Regions from separate parts of the Streptomyces coerulescens genome, predicted to be linked through region 1. Evidence: riboswitches for the same ligand, from Rfam matches in the RefSeq annotation. Region 1 holds a riboswitch; the other holds the start of a gene.

Region 1 (3,899 bases):
TCCTTGTCCCGCCGGCCCTGCTCGGCGATGAGCGCGTAGAGCCCCAGGGAGAGCCCGACCGCGAGCAGCGTCAGGCAGGCGACCAGCGCCACCCCTGTCCGCCCCCGTCGGACGGACCGCCTGCGGTGCAGCCGGCTGAGGCGCACGAACTCCGCCTCCTCGGCGGACACTTCGTCCGGCCGCTGAGCCCCCCAGGCTCTGGCGGCCGCCAGCTCCTGCTGCCTCAGGAACAGGTCGGGGTGCCGTCCCCCCTCCTCCCACTCCCGCATCCGTGCGCGCAGCCTCTCCAGCCAGACGATGAAATCCCTTGAGTCATCCAGCCACTTCCGCAAGGTCGGCCACTGCCGCACCAGCGCCTCGTGGGCCAGGGCCACCGTCTCCCGGCCAGAGCTGTCGCGGGCGACGACCACGAGGCGGGTCGCGGCCAGTGCCTGGGCGGCGGTGCGGAGTTCGGGCGGGAGATGGTCGAACGCGCGGGCCACCCGGGCGTACTCCTTGCCCTTGACGGGCCGGGCGAGGCGTTCGAACAGACGGCGGGCCACGGCCTCGTCGGGGCCGCCCGGAGCCTTGCAGACCTGGGCCACCTGCTGGTCGGCATAGCGGGACAGCGCCCCGTCGACCCGGCCGATCTCCCGGTACGCGGCATGGGTGAGGCGGCCCCGCGTCCGCCGCTCCCACAGCTCGGCGAGCGCGAACTCCACCAGGGGCAGAGCGCCCGTCTCGCCGCCCGCGTCAAGGACGATCAGCTCCGCCAGACCCGGTTCGAACTCCACGCCGGGGACCGCGTCGACGGGGAGCCGCACCACCTCGTCGAGCTGGGCGGGAGTCATGGGCGCGAGCATCTGAAGGGTGCCGCTCAGTGCCTCCGCCCGGCCGTCGGTGACCAGTTCTTCCAGGGAGGCCGAGCGCAGGGTGGCCAGGATGCGCAGGCGGCGCCCGGCCGAGTGGACGGCTCGGGTCATCGGCAGCAGGACGTCCAGCAGGGCACGGGCTTCGGCGGGGCGTGCCCCGACCGTCTCCTCGAACTGGTCGAGAAGGATCACATGTCCTCGGGGTCCGGCTTCCTCCAGCAGACGGGCACCGAGCAGTACGGCCGTGCTCCTGCCGCGGGCGGTGTCCGCGGCGGCGTCCAGTTGCCCCGCCAGGTGCCGTGTCCCGGGGAACTGTCCACCGAGCGCCGCCGCCAGCGTCCGTACCGGATCGGTCTCCGGCTGGCCGACGAAGTCCGTCACGGTCAGGCCCGCCGCGCGCAGCAACGGCAGTACACCGGCCCGTACGAGTGACGACTTGCCCACCCCGGACGCACCGGCCACCGGGACGAAGGCATGGGCCAGGACCGCCGCGGCGATGCGTTCGCTGTCGTCGCGGCGGGCGAAGAAGAGGTCGGCGTCCTGTTCACGGAAGGGTTCCAGGCCTCGGAACGGACAGCACCGCAGGCCCGGTTCCAGGCCGAGCAACAGGGCGCTGGGAATGAGGTACGCGGTGCGCGCACCGGAGCCGACATCGGCGGCCACGGTCATACCGACCACACCGCCCTGTTCGATGTCCCACACGGGCGCTCCGCTGAAGCCCTGTCCGATCGCCGGGCCGTGCGGCGTCTCCTGGGCCTCCATGGAGGTCCATCCCTTGCCGACGGGCGCGCGGAGTCGGCCGCACACCCAGACGCCGTGGTCATCGGTCCGCCGTGGGAAGCCGAGCACCCGGAACGGGTGGTCCCACATGGCCGTACCACCGGCGAAGCGCACCGGGGCGGTGCCCGGGACGGGCTCCGCGAGGGACAGCAGGGCGATGTCGCCGGCCCCGTCCTCGGTGACCGCACGCCAGTGGGTGACCGTGGCCCGCATCTGGGCCGAGGGCGGCGCCATGAGCGGGAAGTCGACGGTCACGGAGGCGGCCGGCGGTGCCGGCTCAGCCACGTCCACGCCCAGCGCGTCCGCCACGACATGGGCGCAGGTGCACAGCGTCCGCTCCGCGATCAGGAAGCCGCAGCCGGTGACCCGGCCGTCATCGCCCCAGAACCGTGCGATGCTCCGCGGGAGTTCGTCGTCAGCGGGCGCCATCACGCTGCCCCGGAACATCCGGTTCGACGGTGTTCGTCCACTCCATGCTCACGGTGAAGTGGGCCTCGGTCGAGCCACGCGCCACCACGACTCCGGCCTCGGCGCTGAGGGTGATCCCGAACTCGACGGTCACCGATTCCGGCGGGGCCGGCAGTCCCCGGGCTCCGTCGACGACCGCGCCGAGGGCTGGGCGCACCCGGTTGAGGGCCTGTTGGAGTGTCTCGGCCGCTCCCGCGACCACACCGCCGCGGGAGACCCGCTGGACGCCCGCCGGCCCGTCCCCCGCCACCTCCAGCAACACGACCTGCCCACCGTCCAGCAGCATCTCGCCCACATACCCCACGGCCCGCGCCCTCCCCCTCGGCGGTGTCAGCTCCGATCCCGTATTGCAGGGCGTCGCGCACGATGCCCGCAAGGCACACGCCCGGAGTCACCTCGTGTGGGTGAGCGCGCGATGACGAAGGGGTGTGAACGGGCGCGTTCGGTCGGCGGTGTGGGGTTCTGCACACTCCCCCACCGCAGGTCAACGGCAAGTTGACGCCCCTCGGAACCCCGTGGTGGACTTCCGGGGCCAAGTACGACGGCAGAAGAGGAAGCCGGTGAGAATCCGGCGCGGTCCCGCCACTGTCACCGGGGTAGCAATCCCCGGGAGCCAGGAACTCTCGCCGCCGGTCTCGTCGAACCAGGGCGCGGACACCCTGAGTGAGGACACAACGCGATGCTCGCCTGCCGATCGACACGTAGTACCAGACCCACGTCTGACCTCACGGTCGGCTGACCCCGATGCGAGCCGATCGCGTCTTCGCGTACGGCGCCGCCGCCGGGCTCCTCGGTGATCTGCTGCTCGGCGACCCCCGCCGCGGGCATCCGGTCGCCGCGTTCGGACGGGCCGCGGCCGCCGTGGAACGAGTGTTGTGGCGCGACGACCGCGCACGCGGCGCTCTGCACACCGCCGTGTGCGCCGGTGGCGCCGTGGCCCTGGGTGCCGTCGCCGCCCGTGTCGTCCGTACCTCTCCGGCCGCCTCACTCGCGCTGACCGGCGCCGCCACCTGGGCGGTCGTCGGGGGCACTTCGCTCGCCCGGGAGGCCCGTGCCGTCGGGCGGGCCCTGGAGGCAGGCGACGTCGAGGGGGCGCGGGCGCGGCTGCCGCATCTGTGCGGCCGGGATCCGCAGGCGCTGGACGCGGACGGGGTCGCACGGGCGGTCGTCGAGTCCGTCGCCGAGAACACTTCCGACGCGGTCGTGGGGGCCCTCGTGTGGGGGGCCGTCGGCGGGGTGCCCGGACTGCTCGGCTTCCGAGCCGTGAACACGCTCGACGCCATGGTCGGGCACAGGTCGCCCAAGTATCTGCGCTACGGCTGGGCTTCGGCCCGGCTCGACGACGTGGCCGGCTGGCCCGGGGCGCGCCTGACGGCCGTACTCGCCACCCTCGCCGGAGACGACCCCCGGGGTGCGGTGCGGGCCTGGCGTGCCGATGCCGCCGCACACCCGAGCCCCAACGCCGGGCCCGTCGAGGCCTCGTTCGCGGGAGCCCTCGGGGTGCGGCTGGGCGGGACCCTCTCCTACGGCGGCCGGGTCGAGCACCGGCCCGTACTGAACGGGAACGGACGGGCCGTGGGCGTCCACGACGTCGAACGGGCCGTACGGCTGTCCAAGCGCGTCAGTTGGCTTGCGCTCGGCGTATGCGTCGCCGCGCGCCGTATCGCGAAGGGACGTACCTCATGACGGGCGGTGGCCTTCTTGTCGCCGGCACCACCTCCGACGCCGGCAAGAGCGTCGTGACCGCCGGGATCTGCCGGTGGCTGGTGCGGCAGGGGGTGAAGGTCGCGCCGTTCAAGG
Region 2 (3,899 bases), on a different contig from region 1:
GCCCAGCAGCACGGTGACGGCGGTGACCAGGACCAACGCGGCCCCCGGCCAGGGCGGCAGGGAGATCGCGAGCACGGTGAGACCGAGCCCGAGCACGGCCTTGTCCACGGGATGACGGCGGCGCCAGCGACTGCTGTGCGCCGCCGCGTCGATCGGCAGCACCCGTCAGACCTTGTCCGCCTTCGGCTCCCCGCCGGCCCGCTCCCGTTCCAGCGCCCGCTGCTCGCCCTGCCTGCGGCCCCGGTGCAGCCCGAAGTAGTAGGCGAGGACACCGGCGCCGAGCGCGGCCTGGAGGGAGAACAGCGCCGACTCGATCTCACCGGACGGCGGCTCGTACAGCGGTGAGAACCACGGCTCGTAGTCCGGCTCGATCTCGGTGATCGCGGTCTCCGCCTCGCCGTCGGCACCCGTGAACGGCTCCTCCTTGTGGTCGCCGAGGCCCAGGGCCAGCGGCAGCACGGCGAGCGCGGCCACCACGAGCAGCAGCAGGACGTTGATCTTCGTGTTCCTGCTCATCGGGCCACCGCCTCGGTCTCGCTCGCGGACTGCTTCGTGGTGAGGAGCACGCCCAGCCGGGTCAGTTCGCCCTTGCTGGACTGCACCAGCAGCCGCATCACGAGCACCGTCAGCAGGCCCTCGCTCACCGCCAGCGGGATCTGGGTGACGGCGAAGATGGAGCCGAACTTGCCGAGCGCGCCCAGGAATCCGCTGCCCGGGTCGGGGAACGCGAGCGCCAGCTGCACGCTGGTCACGCAGTAGGTGGACAGGTCGGCGACGAACGCGCCGAAGAAGACGGCGACCATCAGCGGCACGTCATAGCGCCGCAGCAGTCTGTAGATCGCGTAGCCCGCCCAGGGCCCGACGATCGCCATCGAGAAGACGTTGGCGCCGAGCGTGGTCAGACCGCCGTGCGCGAGCAGCAGCGCCTGGAAGAGCAGGGTGATGGTGCCCAGGACCGCCATGATCGGCGGCCGGAACAGGATGGCGCCCAGACCCGTGCCGGTGGGATGCGAACAGCTGCCGGTCACCGACGGCAGCTTCAGCGCGGACAGGACGAAGGTGAACGCTCCGGAAGCGCCGAGCAGCAGTGTGCTCTCGGGATGCTCCCTGACCTCACGGGTGAGTGACCGTACTCCGTGTACGACGAACGGCGCGGACGCGGCGCCCCAGGCGACCGCGTGCGCCGGGGGCAGAAAACCCTCGGCTATGTGCATGGCTCAGCAGACCCTCTCCAGCACCTCGTGGATGGTTGACGTGCCTTGGCCGGTCTCCTGGCTGACGGGTACCACCGCCCGTGCTCCGCCTTCCCGGGTCGCAAGGACCCAGTGGCTTGCCCGCGAGGGCCGGAGCCGGACTTCCCGATTCACAGTGGCGAGGGCCGCACCGGCATCACACCGGATTTCCCGTTCACCAAGGCGTGGTGACAGTAGTGCCCGCGACGGGTGGCTGACAAGCACGCCCCAAAGGTGTGAAAGTGGCGTTCGTCCGCTTCGTGGCGGCTTCCCTCCCGGGCGCGTAACGTGATCGGGCATGAAGATCCTCATCAGCGCCGACATGGAGGGCGCCACCGGTGTGACCTGGCCGGGCGACGTGCTTCCCGGCACTCCGCAGTGGGAGCGGTGCCGGAAGATGTTCACCTCGGACGTCGACGCCGCCGTGCTGGGTTTCTTCGACGGCGGAGCCGACGCCGTCGTCATCAATGAGGCGCACTGGTCCATGCGCAATCTGCTGCTCGAACGGCTCGACGAGCGCGCACAGATGCTCACCGGCCGGCACAAGGCGCTGTCCATGGTCGAGGGCGTGCAGCACGGTGACATCGACGGCATCGCCTTCGTCGGCTACCACACGGGCGCCGGCATGGAGGGTGTCTTCGCGCACACCTACCTCGCGAACCAGATCACCGGCGTGTGGCTGAACGACGTGCGGGCCAGCGAGGGCCTGCTGAACGCGCACGTCGTCGCCGAGTACGGCGTACCGGTGGTGCTCGTCACCGGCGACGATCTGGCCTGCGAGGACGCGCTCGGCTATGCGCCCGAGGCGCTGAAGGTCGCGGTCAAGGACCATGTCTCGCGGTACGCCGCCGTGTGCCGTACGCCGGCCAGGACCGCCGCCGACATCCGCGCGGCGGCCAAGGAAGCGGCGGGGCTGGCGGTCCGTCACCCACCGGTCGACGGCGGCCCGTTCACCGTCGCGGTCGAGTTCGACGCCGAGCATCTGGCGATGGCCGTCACCGTCGTTCCCGGCGTCGAACGTATCGGCGAGCGCAAGGTGGCGTACACCAGCGAGCGAATGTACGAGGGAATCCGTACCTTCAAGGCGGTCACCACGATCGCCTCGGCCTCGGTGGAGGAGCAGTATGGCTGACGGGCAGGCACTGGACGAAGTCGTCACGTTCACCTCCGACCTCATCCGTATCGACACGACCAACCGCGGCGGCGGCGACTGCAGGGAGCGCCCCGCCGCCGAGTACGCCGCCGCGCGACTGACCGAGGCGGGCCTGGACCCCGTCCTGCTGGAGCGCACCGAAGGCCGGACGAACGTCGTCGCCCGTATCGAGGGCACCGACCCGTCGGCGGACGCGTTGCTGGTGCACGGTCACCTGGACGTGGTGCCCGCGCAGGCCGACGAGTGGAGCGTGGACCCGTTCTCGGGGGAGATCCGCGACGGCGTCGTGTGGGGTCGGGGCGCGGTCGACATGAAGAACATGGACGCGATGATCCTGGCCGTCGCGCGGTCCTGGGCCCGTGAGGGCGTACGGCCCCGCCGGGACGTCGTGATCGCGTTCACCGCCGACGAGGAGGCCAGTGCCGAGGACGGCTCCGGCTTTCTCGCCGACCGGCACGCCGGGCTGTTCGAGGGCTGCACCGAGGGGATCAGCGAGTCCGGTGCCTTCACCGTCCACGACGGCAGCGGGCGGCAGATCTACCCGCTCGCCGCGGGCGAGCGCGGCACCGGCTGGGTCAGGCTCACCGCCCGCGGGCGGGCCGCGCACGGCTCACGGCCCAACCGGGAGAACGCGGTCACCCGTCTCGCCGCGGCCGTCACCCGCATCGGCGCCCACGAGTGGCCGATCCGGCTCACCCCCACGGTCCGCGCCGCGCTCACCGAACTCGCCGCGCTGTACGGCCTCGACGCCGACCTCGACGACGTTGACGGTCTGCTCCACAAGCTCGGCCCGGCGGCCAAGCTGGTGGAGGCCACCGTCCGCAACAGTGCCAACCCGACCATGCTGAACGCCGGTTACAAGGTCAACGTCATCCCCGGGGAAGCCGTGGCTTACGTCGACGGCCGCTATCTACCGGGCTACGAGGACGAGTTCCGTGACACCCTTGACCAGCTCACCGGACCTGACGTGAACTGGGAGTTCCACCATCACGAGGTGGCCCTCCAGTCGCCCGTGGACTCGCCGACGTACGCCCGGATGCGCGCGGCCGTAGAGGAGTTCGCACCCGAGGGGCACGTCGTGCCGTACTGCATGCCCGGCGGTACCGACGCCAAGCAGTTCTCCCGGCTCGGCATCACCGGCTACGGCTTCTTACCGCTGAAGCTGCCGGAGGGCTACGACTACGGGGCCATGTTCCACGGCGTCGACGAGCGGGTGCCCATCGAGGCACTGCACTTCGGCGTCCGCGTGCTCGACCGTTTTCTGCGTACGGCCTAGGGGAGTTGGGGGAGACAGTGCGGACGCTGGCGTACGGTTCCTGGCCCTCGCCCATCGACGCGGCCGTCGCCGCGGCGCACGAGGGGCGGCCCGACTTCGTGGGCTTCGTGGGGGAGGAGGCGTGGTGGACCGAGGCCCGGCCCGCCGAGGGCGGCCGGCGCACGCTGGTGCGGCGCCGGGCCGACGGCGGCGAGGAGTCGGTGCTGCCCGCCCCCTGGAACGTACGCAGCCGAGTCAT

Evidence for each region. Region 1 has a riboswitch for cobalamin ahead of ACFPQ9_RS13965 (cobalamin biosynthesis protein). Riboswitches for the same ligand answer to the same signal wherever they lie in the genome.
Region 2: another riboswitch for cobalamin. It lies ahead of ACFPQ9_RS04755 (energy-coupling factor ABC transporter permease); the one in region 1 lies ahead of ACFPQ9_RS13965 (cobalamin biosynthesis protein).

Annotation. Positions count from the first base shown of each region.
Region 1 is NZ_JBHSKM010000007.1:458,409-462,307, reverse strand. Features, by position in the region: gene ACFPQ9_RS13975 (nSTAND1 domain-containing NTPase) at 1-2,078, opposite strand, end outside; gene ACFPQ9_RS13970 (CU044_2847 family protein) at 2,047-2,403, opposite strand; cobalamin riboswitch at 2,599-2,744, shown strand; gene ACFPQ9_RS13965 (cobalamin biosynthesis protein) at 2,844-3,785, shown strand; gene ACFPQ9_RS13960 (cobyric acid synthase) at 3,782-3,899, shown strand, end outside.
Region 2 is NZ_JBHSKM010000002.1:727,432-731,330, reverse strand. Features, by position in the region: gene cbiQ (cobalt ECF transporter T component CbiQ) at 1-162, opposite strand, end outside; gene ACFPQ9_RS04760 (energy-coupling factor ABC transporter substrate-binding protein) at 166-516, opposite strand; gene ACFPQ9_RS04755 (energy-coupling factor ABC transporter permease) at 513-1,214, opposite strand; cobalamin riboswitch at 1,245-1,430, opposite strand; gene ACFPQ9_RS04750 (M55 family metallopeptidase) at 1,531-2,364, shown strand; gene ACFPQ9_RS04745 (M20/M25/M40 family metallo-hydrolase) at 2,357-3,661, shown strand; gene ACFPQ9_RS04740 (prolyl oligopeptidase family serine peptidase) at 3,667-3,899, shown strand, end outside.